3 regions of the Paenibacillus hebaui genome follow, and region 3 is predicted to be linked to each of the others. Evidence: predicted binding sites of a transcription regulator. Region 3 holds the regulator's gene; each other region holds the start of a gene.
What was found. The regulator LexA, encoded in region 3, represses DNA repair genes until DNA is damaged. The targets are predictions, from matches to a motif close to CGAACATATGTTCG.
Positions count from the first base shown of each region.

Region 1: addB (helicase-exonuclease AddAB subunit AddB) is a predicted target of LexA. The motif match lies at 3,724-3,737, and genes of this name have one in related genera.
Region 2: recA (recombinase RecA) is a predicted target of LexA. The motif match lies at 3,823-3,836, and genes of this name have one in related genera.

Region 1 covers NZ_CP196836.1:5,118,030-5,124,187, forward strand. The annotation lists gene addA (helicase-exonuclease AddAB subunit AddA) at 1-155, opposite strand, end outside; gene addB (helicase-exonuclease AddAB subunit AddB) at 152-3,658, opposite strand; gene ACR32F_RS23260 (class I SAM-dependent rRNA methyltransferase) at 3,855-5,255, opposite strand; gene ACR32F_RS23265 (Na/Pi cotransporter family protein) at 5,749-6,158, shown strand, end outside.
Region 2 covers NZ_CP196836.1:2,583,818-2,589,975, forward strand. The annotation lists gene ACR32F_RS11885 (RodZ domain-containing protein) at 1-517, shown strand, start outside; gene ACR32F_RS11890 (hypothetical protein) at 591-755, shown strand; gene ACR32F_RS11895 (YajQ family cyclic di-GMP-binding protein) at 907-1,398, shown strand; gene pgsA (CDP-diacylglycerol--glycerol-3-phosphate 3-phosphatidyltransferase) at 1,718-2,305, shown strand; gene ACR32F_RS11905 (competence/damage-inducible protein A) at 2,411-3,667, shown strand; gene recA (recombinase RecA) at 3,906-4,970, shown strand; gene ACR32F_RS11915 (regulatory protein RecX) at 5,352-6,089, shown strand.
Region 3 covers NZ_CP196836.1:4,122,285-4,128,442, reverse strand. The annotation lists partial or broken gene ACR32F_RS18240 (hypothetical protein) at 1-114, shown strand, start outside; gene ACR32F_RS18235 (aldehyde dehydrogenase) at 388-1,689, shown strand; gene lexA (transcriptional repressor LexA) at 1,806-2,432, opposite strand; gene ACR32F_RS18225 (LysM peptidoglycan-binding domain-containing protein) at 2,726-3,103, shown strand; gene ACR32F_RS18220 (DUF896 domain-containing protein) at 3,199-3,408, shown strand; gene ACR32F_RS18215 (hypothetical protein) at 3,535-4,044, shown strand; gene ACR32F_RS18210 (HAD family hydrolase) at 4,073-4,864, shown strand; gene ACR32F_RS18205 (ABC transporter permease) at 5,453-6,158, shown strand, end outside.

The sequences.
Region 1 (6,158 bases), 1.0 Mb from region 3:
GGGTCTGCGATCTTGCGAATAATCCGTTCAACTAATACGGCTGTCTTGCCTGATCCCGCTGCTGCGGCAACCAGAATGTCTTCCCCGCTCTGCGAAATGGCACTCCACTGGTCATCACTCCAGAAGCTACCTTCCGGTTTTGGCATATTCGTCATGATGTTTCCCCTCCCTTGTTGTGAGACAGCATGTCCCAGATTTGCTGTTTGCCCGGTTTGGACAACAGATTATATTCATTTCCTTCGATATTTTCGTCAAATTGACAGACGGGTTTATACGGACAGAAGGTGCATGCCACTTCTTGCTGAATGCGGTAAGGCTCGATGGCTACATCCCCGTCCGTGATCCGGGTTCCAATCTCACGAATGTTGCTTCGCACCGAAGCAAGGAGCGTATCCCACTGCTCTGGGGTAGCTACAGAGGCACTGCTATAAAAGCTGCCGTCCGCCTTAAGGGCAACCGGAATAATGGCTGAATACCCCTTATCCAGGGTATGGTCCATTTGAGCGATTGCATCCCGGTCCGCCAGAAGCAGGCCTTTCATTTTGAACCGTTTCAGCAGTTCCTGTCCTGCCTGCTCGGAAGTCATGCCATTCGCGGATTGCAGCAGCGGGTTATGCACATGGAAATACAATGTTCCTCCAGGCATAGCCGATTCTCCAAGCCATTCCTCGGCAGCACTAAGCAGCACCTCCAAATAGGTGAGCATCTGCAATGATAGACCGTAGTACACTTCATGCAGTTTGAGATCCGTCTGACTAGATTTGTAGTCAATGACACGCAACAGCAGACCATTCTCTCCCTCAGCCACGTCCACACGGTCAATCCGACCCACAATTTCCATCACACAACCATTTTCCAGTTCAAAACGTAATGGCGGCAGTGGTTTATCCGGTCCAAAATCAAGCTCCAGCCCAATCGGTTCAAAGCTTCCACGTCTGGACTGTTCACCCAAAATAACCGATGCCCGACTAACAATATCCTTCAGCTTGCGGAAGATATAACCGTATCGTTTGGTACTGAGCAAAATTTCTCCCTGCAGCTGTGGTGCAATCTGCTCCACGGTCTGCTCCGCTTCCTTGCGGCATTGCTCTGGAGTCAAGCTGCCCCAACTGCGATTTTCTTCACGCAAACGCATCGCCAGTTGACTGAGTGCAGCATGGAATAGCTGTCCAATATCGGGAGCTTGTAGGCGATACAGTTGCCGTTCTTTCAAACGCAATCCATGGGATGCAAAATGGGAAAATGGACAAGCGACAAACCGCTCCATCCGCGAAACACTGGTCCTTACCTCTGTCCCATATAGTCTGCGGCTGGTAGCTGTACGTAGCGGTAACGCCCGATTACGATAAAAGACCGATCCGAGCAATTGCTCCAGCTGAGGTCTGCTCGTCTCTTGTGAGACATGCCAGTTATAGACTGCCCACCACATTTCAGGAATGTCTTCTCCACGGCGCCACCTGCGCAATTGTCCGATCAGAGCGGATAGGCTCTGGCCTGGATGAATTGCGTAAGGCCAATGTGCAGCTTCGAAATGTGTAACAGGTGGCTGGGCAAGTAACGGCTGTTCACTCAAACCAAACATCTTCCGTACATGCCGCACAATTTCCGAAGGAAGCAATGGTTTCCCTTCATCATCAGCAACCGGATAGCTCATCCATAACTGGCTGCTGGCTGCTGTCAGGGCAGTGTATATCAGAAAACGTTCATCCAGCATTTGTCTGGTCGCCCCTGGTCCAAGTGCCATCCCTCTTTCTGTCAGCAACAATCTCTCCTGCTCGGTTAATACCCCATCATCCTGAGGTACCGCAGGCAGTTCACCCTCAACCGCCCCGAGGATAAATACGTATTTGATATCCTGGAGACGCGTACGATCCATCGAGCCCACCAACACCTGATCGAGTGCTGGCGGAACCAGACCCAGCTTCAGCTCAGTCAATCCGGTCTCGATCAATCCGGCAAACAGATCGATATCCAGGCGTTCGGCCCCCATCATATCGACCATCTGATCCAACAGGTCAAGCACAGCGCCCCACATCTGCCGATGCTCTCTCGACCGTTCGGGATCACCCTGAGCCTTGGCTTCAGCAGACATGTGATCCAGCTTCCATGGAATCTCTGCATCTTCCAGCAGCCTGTAGAGGGCAGCGCACTGTTCTTTGGCTGTCTTCGCCTTGTTCATCCGTTTCTCAAATACACCCATCGAATCTGTAATGACTGACCGACAGTTCTCCATCAAAGACAACATCTTTTCTCGTCCGCGATTGCGGCCGTCCTGACTGTTGTCTTCCAGGGACAGACTCGGTACATACTTCCATGGTTTGCCGTCTGTCCAGCGGTATCCGTGGATTCCGCAGGCCAATATATAATTTTCTAGCTGGTCCATATCTTCACGGGTGATGGAACCATCACGCGGGAGCAGCAGATCCGTTTTGACACACCGAAATACATCCTCATAACGCCAGCGACGACGAACAATATCCAGTGCCGAACGTATAAATTCAGATAACGGATGATGAAGTTCATTTCTCCTGCGGTCCAGAAAGACGGGTACGCCATAATCTCTGAACAGCGGTTCGGCAATATCGGCATATGCATCCAATTGACGAACAAGCACCGCCATATCCCTGTAACGTGCACCTTCATCCTGCGCCAGACGACGCATTTCACGCAGTGCCCCTTCCATCTCTGCCCGACGGCTCTCGGCTGCATAAAGTTTCACACCCGAATCACGGTCTTCGCTTTTCCAGCGAACCCGGCGGTCGAAACCAGCTTCCAAATGGGCAAGTCCAGGACTGCCTTCATATCTCGGCAAAATTTCCGAATCGAGCAGGGTTGTTTCATTAGATACACCCAGATCTTCAGCCATCCCTTTGAGACGCGCGTAGGCACTCGCCGTGGGATAGAACAGTTCGAGTTCTCCAGGCAGTGTCCCGTGATCATAAGGCCGATCCAATGTCAGGGCAATCGTCATGGAAGATGACTGGAGCATCAGCCGACCGATAACACTCATTTCCTGTGGGGTAAATCCCTGAAAACCGTCAATCCAAATCTGTGCATCCTGTAACAAGGGGCTTTCCGACAGACGCTCTGTAAGTTCAGATAATGTGTCTTCATCATCAATATATAGCTCAGTCAGTTCCTGTTCATAGTCACGATATATAAGAAGCAAGTCATGCAGCTTATCCCCCAGAATTGGCGCAGAAGAAGATGATGTATTCCATGTGGAAAGTCCTTCTTCCAGTGACGCGGGGTCAAGTTCATAACGTTTAAACTCACTGTATAAGTCATTCAAGTCTCCTATAAAGCCCAGTTGACTGCCTGAGGCTCCAAACAGCTTCAATTCTTCCTTACGGCGCTGGAGTACTTTATAGAGCAGCATCTTTTTCCCTTCGGCTCCAATCGGAATACGAGCAGAACCGCCTGCTTCCTGCATTACCCGATAGGCCAATCGGCGAAAACCGAGCACTTCAGCACGCATAGAACCTTTGATTACTCCTGAGAACACCAATGCCTGTTCGGTACGAAACGAACTCTGTTCCGGAACCAGCAGAATGAGCGGTTTGCCTTGCGGCTCCTTTTGAAGCAGGGATGTGATTTCCCGGGTAATCAGCGCACTCTTGCCGCTGCCTGCCCGGCCAATTACAAAGCGTACGGACATGTCTAATCCTCCAAACCATCACGAACAAGATTTTAATTCCCAGTATAACATATCTGACTTGGTTCGGAACATACGTTTGCCACTATCCGGCAAAACCGGAGATCATCTCCGTTAACACAGCAAAAAGCCCGCAGCAGTTGAAACTGAGGACTTTTTGCTGTGATCTATGCTTGACCCAGAACGGAATCCGGTTCAATTATTGCTTTTTACTGCGCACTTCGAAGATGGCAAATTTCAGGTAGTGGCCTTCGTCCACGCCCAAAATTTGCGGATGGTCCTTACCGGCTGCTTTCCAGTCAATCAGACGTAGCACTTTACCTGCATCCTCGGCCGCATCCGCAATTGTTTCCAGGAAGAGGTCAGGACGCATATGATACGAACAGCTTGCCGTCACCAAATATCCGCCCTCATTCACCAGTTTCATGCCTTGCAGATTGATGTCCTTATACCCGCGGCATGCACCTTTGACTGCTGATTTCGTTTTGGCAAACGCTGGCGGGTCGAGGATGACCACATCAAACGTTTTACCACCGACTGCAAGCGCTTTGGAGGTATCCACCTTCTGTTCGCCAGCACGCGCACGTACGTTGCGCTCATCGAGTCCTTTAACCTGCTCACGTAAGTACTGGAATGCATCCGCAACAACGAACTCGACTCGGTCAGTGAAACCGTTTAGTTCTACATTGGTTCGTGCACTTTCAATCGCATGCTCCGAAATATCAAGACATGTTACTTTTTTGGCTCCATACTTGCAGGCGTTCAATGTGAAGCTGCCCGTATGAGAGAAACACTCCAATACTGTGGCGCCATCCCAATAAGGGAAAGTTACCACCTTGCCGCTTTTATTCACAGGCAGCATTTGATCCACACCATCCTGCTCAGCCTGTTGGAGTGTAATGCCACTCTTGTAGCCCCAGCCCTTCATGAGCGGTTCGATGGCTGCACGATTCTCGCGTTGATCGAAGAAGTAGCCTGTCTTCTGGCCTTCCACGATATCCACTTTAATGAGCAGCCCGTTCTCTGTTACTGTGACGTGCCGTGGGCATTCTCCGTAAAGCGGCCCTTTCGTTTGCTCCAAACCTTCCAGTTCACGAATGGAGACATCACTGCGTTCATAGATACCTTCTGGCTGCATTACTTCGACTAATGCTTGTACGATTGCTTCGCGGCAACGGTCCATACCCAGTGTAAGCAACTGCACAACGAGGATACTGCCAAAGCGGTCAACAATTAATCCTGGCAGAAAGTCAGCTTCCCCATAAACGAGACGGTACGCCTCCCCATAAACGAGACGGTACGCCTCCCCATCCTGGATAAAACGTTCCCGGTGGCGCAAGCAATCGGCAAAACGTGCTGCAAAGAACGCCGTGTCCATCTGTTCGAACTCTAGGGGTTGATAGGCTACGACCCTTACGGTGATTTGAGATGCAGGGTTGTAATAGCCGGTTGCGAGATACCGACCTTGATGATTCAATACATTAACCAGGTCTCCCGGTTCCGGGTTTCCTTCAACAGAGGCGATTTCATTGTTAAATATCCATGGGTGTGCATGTTCAAGCCGCTTTTTGCGACTGCGTTCGAGTGTAACTGAGGGCAAGGTAGATCCACTTCTTTCATAGTTAGTTGAAAAGATAGGTTGGGTGCGGCACTTAAGTGACGTTCCGGTTACGAATCGATCTTCCGATCGCTGTTGTCTCCAGATTTTTTTGATTCCCTTTCTTAAAGGAAAAATCCGGAGACAAAGGCGCACGCTTCGCTTCTTCAGATTCGATTTCGTCCCCTCCACTACGTTTGCACGAATCACCGTATCTTTCGAATTGGGGTGTGGCAATTTGGGTGACCGCTTCGGGAATGGATCGGACTTTCGATCGCTGTTGCCTCCAAATTTTTTGATTGATATTCAAAGGTTAAAATTCGGAGGCAAAGGCGAGCGCTTCGCTTCTACAGTTCCGATTCCCTCCCCTCCGCTACGTTTGCACGAATCACCGTATCTTCGAATTGAGATGTAGCAATTCATTCAGCCTGTCATGGTTGTCCTCACTTACTCATAGGATGAAATAAGGAAACGGACGGAAGGAATGATGTTACTCATGTTCAGAGATGTTGTGCTACCACTATTATATGGGCTTATCATCTTTTTTGGTGGGATGAAGCTGATGGAAACGGCCTTGCAGCGGATGGCTGGGCCCATGCTGGCAGGTTGGCTCAATCGGGCTACCTCTGCTCCCTGGAAAGGCATGGCATTCAGCGCGGGCGCAACTGCCCTCCTGCAGAGCAGTACCGCCGTTACCGTGCTGACCATTGGGCTGGCTAACGCCAGGCTGCTCAGCTACGGACGCACACTCGGCATTATCCTTGGCACCAACATCGGGACGTGTCTGACGACGGAACTGGTCGGGCTGCAGATCGGACGTGCTTCCCTGCCACTGCTTGCGCTGTCCCTGACGGGATGGGCCGTCTTTGTTGTACTTGGTGAACGCAATCAGACCGCTCCTGAGCG
Region 2 (6,158 bases), 1.5 Mb from region 3:
GGATGGCCAAACTGACGGCCAAACTGACGGCCAAACTGACGGCCAAACTGACGAAGGGCAACCGACAGGTGAAAATGAAGAAAAGCCAACGGATAACCCGTCAACTTCTGTAACGGTTGCCGAGGACGGCAAATCTGGCAACATTACGAACTTTAAAGTGAACGGAAGTGCAGGGAAGCCTGTAACCGTCACGATCAAAGCATCAGGCAATAGCTGGCTGGAAGTATATAAAGGCGAAAACTCTAGTGGTGAGAAGTTGGAGTTTGGCAATACCGCTGATGGTGACAGCTTTACCTTTGAATTGGATAGTACAGGAATGTACATTAAGTCCGGTTACGCTGCAGCAACAACCATCGAGGTTGGGGGTCAGGTCGTAACGGATGGAAAGGCCACAAACCGCATTCGCTTGAGAATTGGAGATGACACGGTAAGCACCGGTTCTTCGACTGGACTTGAAGGCAACAACAGTGCTGGCACAGAAGGCTCAACCGATGGTTCCACCACGGGCGGCGAATAATCAAGTCAACTGCGGGAGACAATAATTTTGTCTTATCATGCAGTTAACTTATGGTGAAGCGAGGTGGATGGCTGTGACAGTCAGCTGGATCGTAACAGGTTTGGGGATCATTGTCAGCCTCCTGGGTTACTACTTGACTCCAACTGCTTGGGGTTACGGAATATTGGGTTTTGGTCTTGCACATGTTCTTCTGGGTGTGCTTGATATGTTCAGACAGCCCAATCGCAGCCGTTATTAGGATGACAGCTGTATGAGCATTTTTGGCAACCACCTCGAGTGGCTGTCAAAAATGCTTTTTTCTTTGAGGAAACTTTCTAAAAATTAGACTTTTGCTTGGCGTATCCTCTATAATGTTACAGAACATATGATTAACTGAAAGGGTGACTGGTTTGAGTTCAGAAAATTCATTTGATATCGTGTCCAAAATGGACTTGCAGGAATTGACAAATGCCGTTACACAGACTGAAAAGGAAATAGGCACGCGTTATGACTTCAAGGGCAGCAAGAGCAGTCTGAAACTGGATAAGGATGCGTTAACGATCGTATCTGATGATGAGACCAAACTCAAGGCTGTCATTGATGTGCTGCAATCCAAAATGGCCAAGCGGGGTTTACCGTTAAAAAACATTGATTATGCAAAAGTTGAGCCAGCTTCTTCTGGTACAGTCCGCCAGCGTTTGAATTTCAAACAGGGGATTGATCAGGATATTGCCAAAAAAATTAATATTCTGATTCGTGACTCCAAGCTGAAAGTAAAGAGTCAGATTCAAGGAGACCAACTGCGGGTAACAGGTAAGAGTAAAAATGATTTGCAAGCCGTTATGCAGTTGTTGAATGGTGCCAATCTGCCTCTCGATCTGCAATATACGAATTTCAAATAATATGGCTTTTTGAAGCTATGCGTGTTTTTTGACACTGCATTTGGCGTATATTATACTAAGTGTGCATTGCTGGCAGTCAAGCATCAAAGCCCAGTCATCATCGTTTGCTGACTTTGTGAAAAGCAGTACATCTTCTGGAAGTCACCGGAACGTTTAAAACGGTTTTGCGTTTGAACGGTAGACTTTATTTTTTGCGTTTTTACATAGTGAGAGCACTTTAGTGCTGATTGACAGTGAAACTGTAAATTTCTGTTCCGGATGATGAATACGGGATTAAGATGAATGTTTGGAGTATGGAGGATAAGAGGGAGGGCGTCTTGTGAATTTACCCAACCGGATTACGCTTGCACGAATTTGCTTAATCCCTTTTTTGATGGTGTTCCTGCTCGTGGATTTTCCATTTTATCCAGAGCCGTTGCAACTTGGAAGCTTCGCGCTTCCGTATAATCAATTGGTTGCTGCTGTCATTTTTATTATTGCAGCGAGCACGGATGGAATCGATGGGTATCTGGCGCGGAAAAATAATATGGTCACCAATCTGGGGAAACTGCTCGATCCGCTAGCGGACAAGTTGTTGGTTACAGCGGTGCTTATTTCACTTGTAGAAATGGGTAAGCTGGATTCCTGGATTGCTGTCGTAATTATTAGTCGTGAGTTTGCAGTTACGGGTTTGCGTCAGATTGCACTGCTGGAAGGTTCGGTTGTAGCAGCAAGTGCTTGGGGCAAGCTAAAAACTGTTGTGCAGATTGTAGCAATAGTGTTGTTGCTGCTAAATAATTTCCCATTCACATTCACGGGTGTTCACGTGGACGTTATTGCAGTTTGGGCTGCAGCGATTATTACGATCTGGTCAGGTATCGATTACTTTATCAAAAACAAAAATTTGCTTCATTTATCTAAAGTGTAACTGTTTAGGCTAAAATGGGTAATTATGAAGCAAGCTTTGCACAAAGGGCAATAGGAAAACATCCTATTGCCCTTTGATCACTCACCACATGTAGGAGGATGTTGCATGAAGGCAGAAATCATTGCAGTTGGCACAGAACTACTGCTTGGACAAATAGTGAATACCAATGCCAGATATCTATCCCGTGAATTGGCAGCGATCGGGATAGATGTATATTTCCAAACGGTGGTCGGTGATAACCTAAATAGACTTAGCGAAGCTATTCGCATAGCTCAAGGTCGTGCAGACGTCATTTTATTTTCCGGGGGCATCGGTCCTACACAGGATGATTTGACTAAGGATGCTTTGGCGGCGGTTCTGAACCGCAAGCTGCATCTAGATCGAATGGCCATGGACAAAATTGAGGGCTTTTTCAGAGATCGTAATGTGGATATGACTGAAAATAATCGACGTCAGGCGATTGTTATTGAAGGCGGAACTCCGCTAGCCAATGAAACGGGACTTGCTGCAGGGAATGCTATTTCTGACAACGGCAAACACTATGTAGTGATGCCTGGGCCGCCAAAAGAGTTGATTCCGATGTTTGAACAGGAAGTCAAGCCTTGGCTGTTCCAACACGTACTTACGGAAGAGATGCCAATCTATTCAAAAATGCTGAAGTTTGCAGGCATTGGCGAATCGGCGTTGGAAGATCGACTCCTTGATCTAATTGATGGACAGACTGACCCTACAATTGCTCCATATGCAAGTGAGGGAGAAGTTACGGTACGTGTATCCACGAAGGCTCCAAGCGAGAATGAGGCCAAGCTGAAGCTGGATGCGATGGAGGTTCAGATTCGGGAACGATTGACAGAACATCTCTACGCGAACGAGGATGTGCCTATAGAGTACACTATTGTAACTATGATGTCTGATATGGGGCTGACACTTAGTGCGGCTGAGAGCTGTACAGGAGGGCTCGTCATGCAAAGTCTGACATCTGTTCCCGGCAGTGCGTCGATGTTGAAGGGCGGAATTGTTTGTTACTCTAACGAAATTAAGGAAAAGTTGTTGAATGTGCCGCATGATTATCTGGAAGGTGAAGATGCCCCAGGTGCAGTGAGTCCAGAAGTTGCCAAAGTACTTGCAGAGCAGATTCGCATGATTGGGGATACCGATTTTGGCCTGGCTGTTACGGGTGTGGCAGGACCTGGATATTCCGAACGCAAGCCACCGGGACTTGTATTTATCGCTCTTGCTGAACGTGGAAAAGAGACGGAAATCCATGAGCTGCGCATCAACGGTAATCGGGAGACGGTCCGCATCCGTTCTGCTAAAGCGATTCTCTATCGTTTGTGGCAGAAGCTTGTGGCTATAGATTAGTCACCTGTCTCGGATTGCAATTGTAGTCCGAAGCAAGTATAATTAAGGAAGACGGAAGAACCGTGAATTAGGCTTTACAGCCTTGTTTACGGTTCTTTTTTCTGTTTAATGGAATGTTTCTTTGAGGAAGAGGCGCCTCGGCCTTCACAAAAAAACGAATGTATGTTCGAAAAAAAGCTTGGCAAACGAGTTAAAACAAGGTATCATTATCTTATAAACAGTAAAGGGTGTGAGCTTATTGTCAGACCGTCGTGCCGCGCTTGATATGGCGCTCCGTCAAATAGAGAAGCAATTTGGTAAAGGATCCATCATGAAACTGGGTGAGTCGACTCACATGAATGTGGAAATTATACCCAGCGGTTCCTTGGCTTTGGATATTGCATTAGGAACAGGCGGCTTGCCTAAAGGCCGTATTGTTGAAATATATGGACCTGAATCCTCTGGTAAAACAACTGTAGCATTGCATGCTATCGCTGAAGTACAAAGAGCGGGTGGACAAGCTGCATTTATCGATGCCGAGCATGCTCTTGACCCACAATATGCAAGTAAACTTGGTGTTAACATTGACGAATTGCTTCTGTCTCAGCCAGATACGGGCGAGCAAGGGCTTGAAATTGCAGAAGCTCTTGTACGTAGTGGTGCTGTGGATATTGTCGTTATTGACTCTGTGGCTGCACTGGTACCAAAAGCAGAAATCGAAGGCGAAATGGGTGATTCCCATGTCGGTTTGCAAGCGCGTTTGATGTCTCAGGCGCTGCGTAAACTGTCTGGTGCAATCAGCAAATCCAAAACAATCGCGATCTTTATTAACCAACTTCGTGAAAAAGTTGGGGTTATGTTTGGTAATCCAGAAACAACACCTGGTGGTCGTGCTCTGAAATTTTATTCCACGGTACGTCTAGATGTACGCCGTATTGAGAGTATCAAATCAGGAAATGACATGATTGGTAACCGTACGCGTATCAAAGTAGTGAAAAACAAAGTAGCACCTCCGTTTAAACAAGCGGAAGTGGATATCATGTACGGTGAGGGTATTTCGAGAGAAGGCAGTATCATTGACATTGGTACAGAGCTGGATATCGTCAATAAAAGTGGTGCATGGTACTCATACGAAGGCGAGCGTTTAGGACAAGGTCGTGAGAACGCGAAGCAATTCATGAAAGAGCATAAAGAGATTGCTGAAATCATTGAACAAAAAATTCGTGTAGCCAGTAACTTAACTACTGCAGTTCCTGCGCCAACTAGCGAAGATCAACAAAAAGAGGCTGCAGAAGAACAAGAATTATTTGAAATCAGCGAGTAACCTTTTCAAGCCCTCCTTAATAGGAGGGCCCTATTGGGTTCTGTCCAATTGGACTCCCTAAGCTTGTCTGATTGAGCTTTGCTCGATCTTGCTAAGGGAGTGTGGTTGTAGTGCCTGGCGCTGTCCAACAGCCCCTGTCCGAATGGACAGGGGCTGTTGGCACGCTGACTGTGAGAGAAAAGGCCGGGCTAGATTCCCGGCCTTTTGTATTATGTTCACTGTTTTTCTGTGAAGGTACGCTTAGCGTATTTAGGGAAGCTGGGAAATCGCTGTCTCCTCCGGAGATGCGCTTTGCATATTTGGAGGGAGGTTTTGTGATCTAGACGGCTCTCAGTTAAGCAATGCAGATCACAAAAGTATGATGTGGAAGGGGAGAACTGAATGGATCAACATGATGATGATGTATATGAAGAAGCAGAGCTGGAGGGAATCTCCCAATTCCCGGATAACGAAGAACTTATCATTACCCGGGTTGAACGAACGAAGAGCAGGGAAGCTCGTTACCGAATCACATTTGGTATATATTCGATTACTGTTCTTGAAGATGTAATGATTAAATATCGATTGACCAGAGGCAATACGTTTATGAAACAGGATCTGGAAGATATCATTGTAGCTGACGAGCGCCAGCGGACGTATGCACAGTCTCTGCGCTTTTTGGAGCATAAGCCGCGTACACGGCATGAATTAAGTCAGAAACTTCGTCAGAAGGAGTTTGCCGCACCACTGATTGAAGAGGCGTTGGATCGGCTTGAGCGGGAGAAGCTGGTGGATGACGATCTATTTGCGAAGGAATGGACAAGGCAGCGTATGGAGGGCAAGCGGAAGGGAAAACTGTGGATAAGGCAAGAGCTGCGTCAAAAGGGCATTGCCAGCGAACTTATTGCAGAAGCACTGGAAGGTGTCAGTACGGATGCGGAATTTGAGACTGCTTTGAACGCCGGACGCAAAAAATGGAATCAGGTCAAAGGGGGCGTAAAGGAGAAGAAACATAAAACGCTTCCTTTCCTCATGAGACGTGGTTTTTCAATGGATATGGTGCGGCGGGTCGTGAATTGTTTAATTGAAGAAGATGAGGCTGGGGACTCTGAAGATGACGAAGCGTTGTTATGGGATTAGCAGACTAGACTCTCTATACTGCATTCTCTTGACAATTTCTTTCGTCAAATACTAAAATGGACATGAGTC
Region 3 (6,158 bases):
AAAGAAGTGAATGACTTTATCGGGTGGTATGAAGTCTAGCAGGCTGGAAGCGGAAAGGCATCGTATGCACTTGACAAGCATGGAAACAACTAAGGCCCGTTCAAGAACCGCTAGTACTGCATTCTATTTGATCGGGTTCTGACGTTTGAGGTAAGTGAATACTAAAAAAGTTAAGTTCCATCAGTTTATACTGATCGGGCTTTTTTTGCACTCTCAATGAGAGTTGCTACTATTACTTAATGAACGCCATACTTCTGCAACAAAAGAGTTGTTCATATTTTTCCAAATTACATATGATCTCATTATGTTGAAAGTTTCATATGATTAGGTTATAATATATTTGATTTTCAGCAATTTAATTTTGGATTATTAATTGGAGATGTTAATATGGATCAAGCGAAACAACTTGTTACAGAACAGCGGACATTTTTTTATACAGGTCAGACCAAGAATATTGAATATCGCATTGGAGCTCTTCAACAATTAAGACAGGGAATTGAGAAGTATCAGCAACGTATTTTGGACGCACTTCGTACTGATCTCAATAAATCCCAGGCAGAAGCTTATGGCTCCGAAATTCGCATCGTACTGGGTGAATTGGATTTTGCATTGGAACATCTGAAGGAATGGGCTACACCAAGATCTGTTCCAACAAATTCGGCTATGCCGGATGGCGTAAGTACAATTTATCCTGAACCCTATGGAGTCGCTTTAATTATTGCACCATGGAATTATCCGTTCCAGCTGGCTTTTGGCCCACTGATTGGAGCGATTGCAGCAGGTAACTGTGCCATTATCAAGCCATCTGAATTAACGCCTGCCGTATCGCGTCTGACTTATGATCTGGTTCACGAGATTTTTCCTAAAGAGTATGTGACGGTTATGGAAGGGGAAGTCGAGACCAGTACAGCATTGTTGAAAGAGAAATTTGATTACATCTTCTTTACAGGTAGCACTGGTGTCGGCCGCATTGTTATGAAGGCAGCTGCAGAGCATTTGACTCCTGTTACGTTGGAACTAGGTGGTAAGAGTCCAGCCATTGTATATGAGGATGCAGATTTGGAGCTGGCAGCTCAGCGTATTGTTCGTGGTAAATTTCTGAATGCCGGACAAACTTGTGTTGCACCGGATTACTTGCTTGTTCATGAAAAGGTACATGATAAGCTATTAGATCTGATTGGTGCAGAGATTAAGGATAAATTCGGAGATGATGTGTTGCAGAATGCTGATTTTCCGCATATTGTGAACGCTCGTAACTTTGATCGATTGGCGGTTTTTCTCAAAGACGGTAATGCTCTGATCGGTGGTCGTTCTGAACGGGACCAGTTACTCATTGAACCAACAGTGCTGGGAGATGTAAATTGGGATTCGCCTGTTATGCAAGAAGAAATTTTTGGCCCAATTCTACCTGTATTCAAGTACAGTGATCTCAACCCGATGCTGAATGAGATTGTGCGTCGTCCAAAACCACTGGCATTATATCTATTCACTCAGGATGAGGAGCTACAGAATCGGGTGCTGAATCAAGTATCCTTCGGTGGAGGTTGCATTAACGATACACTATCTCATATGACCTCTCATTATCTCCCGTTTGGTGGCGTAGGAGAGAGTGGTATGGGTTCATACCATGGCCAGCAGAGCTTTGATGTGTTCTCTCATCACAAGAGTGTCCTTAAACGCAGTGAGTAGAGGGGCAGCATACAATGAATGAAATAATTAATATGTAAAAAAGAGGTTATCCCGAATCATCAGGACAACCTCTTTGCGTATTTCATTGTATTACATCTGATCTGTGGTGATAAATATTAATGAATATCACGGAAAAGGCCAATGACTTTTCCCAGAATGCTAACGTGCTTCAAACGCAAAGGTTCAAAGGTCGAATTCTCCGGTTGAAGGCGAATATGATCTTTTTCTTTGTAGAACGTTTTCACCGTTGCTTCATCATCTTCAGTCATCGCAACCACGATATCACCGTTATCAGCAGTTTGCTGTTGACGTACAATAACGTAGTCTCCGTTAACGATACCCGCTTCAACCATACTGTCTCCCACGACCGAAAGCATAAATACTTTCTGCTCTCCTACATAATGTGTAGGGAGAGGGAAGTAGTCTTCGATGTTCTCTGTAGCAGTGATAGGAACCCCTGCCGTGACTTTACCAACGACAGGAATGCGTGCAACGCTGTGAGCAAATTGATGTGAGTGCTCAGACTCTTCCTGGCTCAAAAGTTCGATGGCTCTTGGTTTGGTAGGGTCACGTCTAATCAGACCTTTCTTCTCCAAACGATCCAGATGTCCATGTACTGTAGAGCTTGAAGCCAGTCCAACAGCTTCTCCAATTTCTCGTACGGAAGGAGGATACCCCTTCAACCGGACTTCATTTCGTATAAACTCCAGAATAGCCTGTTGCCTGCTGGATATCTTCGACATACCGTATCAACCCCATTTTAGTAACGTTTGGGAAAATTATAACATAGAACCTCCGTTCGTACAAACATAAGTTCTAAATAAAATGCTATGAAATCAATGTTTTTGTGTGATTTGAGCTAATGTCTTTCTGTAGAGCAGAGCAAATAATACAAAGCCATTTTTAAAACGATAGTATAAAGAAGATTATGAATAAAAAAAGCGAACAATTGTTCTAAAATTCTATTGAACAAAACAAGTGTTCGTGCTATATTGATTTCAATAGATAGGAACAAACGTTTGGAGGTCGATGTTTTATGAGATATTCTACTTATCAAAGTATTTATGAACCGGTTAATTCAGAAGTGGTCAAAACAAACATAGGGAACTTCAAGAACGTTTTTGTACAAGGTAAAGTTTCGACTTGGTTGCTGAAATTAATGGTGGTGTCCTTAATTATATTCATTGGATGCAGTACTGTACTAACCGTTTTTGCGGGGGATGAGAACGATTTGTTGCCTGGAGGCAAGATGGCAGTTTCACAAGGAGAAACGTTGTGGAGCATTTCCTTGGCTCACAAACCGGATAACATGGATACACGTATATATATAGAAGCAATCAAAAAAGTGAATCAACTTCATACAACCTCAATTCAGGTCGGACAAGTGTTGGTTTTGCCTCAATTCTCAGAATAAAATGTACATCAATGAGTGCCAGTGCGTGTCAACTTGACAAGGCGCCCTTATCATGGCAAAGTTAATATGACTTTGTATTTTTGGAGGGGACAAGCTTGGATATAGATAGTCTGGTAGCACGTATTAATGAATTGGCCCGTAAGCAAAAGTCCTCTGGATTATCGGAGGAAGAACTTGCAGAACGTGCCAAGCTTAGAGAAATTTACTTGAACAACATTCGCAGCAATTTCAGACAGCAGCTGGAAACCATTGAAATTGTGGATGATGAGAATGATCAGGACCACCAGAGCAAACTCAAACACTAAGGAAACCTAATGATATCATTATGATATTTAGGTTTCTTCCTGTTATTTCGAGTGGGCAATTTATAGGGGGAAGCATTGGTTTTCATTTTATGTAAGCCGATACAAAAACACATAAGGGGGATTCACATGTCGCGTTCGTTCGAGAGAACGGTTCGGAAAAATTCAAAGCAGTTGAATCATCAGCGCAAAAAAAATGGTCAACCGATTTCAGGTACACCAGGTGAAGATGTCTTTAAAGGACGAAGTCTTCTGTTTCCCATCTTTTTGATTGGACTCGCTTTTTTGTATCTGTTTATGAGCACTTTCCTTGTACAAGCACCGATGACAACTTGGGACTGGGTCACTATGCTGTTGTACGTATTTTTGGCAGTCATCTTCATGCTCCGGCGTCCGTATATCAAAATTGGAAGTAACCGGATTTTGACAACAAAAGGGAACCGTGAGCGTTCAATCGGGGTTGATGATATTGTCAAGTTCAGAATTGAACCAGGCTCCATCGTTATTGAGCATAACAGTCGTGGTAAAAGATGGGTATTTACCAAATTGCTAAACCGCTATGATACGGATGCAATTGCTGAGCGTCTTCTCAAATTTGCGAAAGCGCACCAGATCACCGTGGAAACCGTCGAGAAGTAATTACTGCATAAAGGGGAAGATGATCGAAATGGCGTTAAAAGCGATTTTGTTCGACCTGGATGATACTTTGTTATGGGATGAGCGCAGTGTTCGAGAGGCATTTCATGAGACTTGCCTAATAGCATCGCAAGAGACCGGGATTAAACCTGAAGAACTTGAAGAATCCGTTCGTAATGAGGCACGCGGTCTTTATGAGTCCTATGAAACCTTTCCGTTTACCAAAATGATTGGGATCAACCCGTTTGAAGGTCTTTGGGCTAACTTTACGGGTGGGGATCAGCCGGAGTTCCGCAAGTTGGAGCAACTTGCTCCCGCGTATCGTAAAGAGTCTTGGCATCGTGGTCTGTTAAAGCTGGGAGTAGATCGGGAAGATCTGGCTGAACGGCTAGCTTCACAGTTTGGGGCAGAGCGGAGATCCAGACCCCATGTCTATGAGGAAACAATGGATACCCTGCGCCATTTACAAGGGAAGTTCAAACTTTTGCTGTTAACCAACGGTTGTCCCGCTTTGCAACAAGAGAAGCTGGACGGGGTTCCTGAATTGGCTCTTTTCTTTGATGAGATTATTATCTCGGGTACCTTTGGTAAAGGAAAACCGGACCCTTCCATTTTTGAACATGCCTTGAGTAAGCTCGGTGTGAAACCCGAAGAAAGCATGATGGTGGGAGATAAGCTTACGACTGATATTCGTGGAGCTTTATCCGCAGGGATCCAATCCGTATGGATTAATCGTGAGAATAAAGGCAACACAGAATCCTATACGCCTGACCATGAAATTAAGCATTTATCAGAATTAGAACGTCTTATTGCTAATTTCTGAGTAGATGCATCATAGCTCTTTTTCTCTATACCCGAAAACATTGATGGCTTTCATGAGTGATGAATCATTCATGAAGTTATCAATGTTTTTTATTATGGAAAGTGCCTTAGAACTACAATCGTGTTAATGTAAGACATATTTTTTTTCAAAAAGTTATTGAAATTATGAAACAGCTGAATTAGAATATAACTAACATACTAGTATGACTAGTATGCGAATCATCCCAATACAATATCTTTTGACTTACCAAAATGAATGGAAGCAGGAGTAATTGTATATTATTTTTATATTTATTGTAAGCGCTTTACATAAGTGAGAGAACACTTTTATTTTGGGAATCGCAATAGTTAATGAGTGATTTCAGCATGAAGGTAAGGCTCTCGTACTGTGTGATTCTAAATAGCACATCAAAATGATATCGCTTACATTCGCAGAGTTATTTATTCCGTGGTGGGGGTGAAGTTAATCAGGTTGATGGTCTTCTACAAAGAGAGATGGGAGTTGTAGTTGAATTAGATTTTACTTTATCAAGTTAAGGATCGGAGTGAATAACAAATGGAGTCGGAGACTGCTAAAAGAACTTTAACCATGACATCTTTACGTAAGGAGAGCAGATTACGAACGGCAGCAACCCTGTTCCGCAAAGATTGGCAGCTGTACTCACTGTTAATTCTTCCTATCATCTACCTCATCGTTTTCAAATATGGACCGATGGTTGGTAACATTATCGCTTTTAGACGTTTTGTGCCTGGAGGAAGCATATTTGGAGAAAGTTGGGTCGGGTTACGATATTTTAAGATGTTCATTGAGGACCCTACGTTTTGGAGAGTTTTCAGTAATACGCTGATGCTTGGTGGACTTGCGTTACTCTTCACGTTCCCAGTGCCAATCATTTTTGCCCTGATGCTTAACGAAGTGAAGAGCAAACGGTTCAAAAAGTTCGTGCAAACGGCATCTTACCTACCACACTTTCTCTCCATCGTTATCGTAGCTGGCATGATTCTGCAACTGACTGCAGTGAACGGCTCAATTAATGGTATGGTGGCTTTCTTTACAGGAGATAACATTCCTTTCATGCAGCGGGCTGAATGGTTCAGAACGGTCTATATCACCTCTGAGGTATGGCAGGGTATGGGCTGGGGAGCAATTCTGTATCTGGCTGCTCTGACGACCATCGATGATTCTTTGTATGAAGCTGCTCGTATTGACGGTGCGAACCGTTGGAAGCAAACGATATATATAACCATTCCTGGTATTTTGCCAACGATTGTTACCTTGTTGATTCTGAATATGG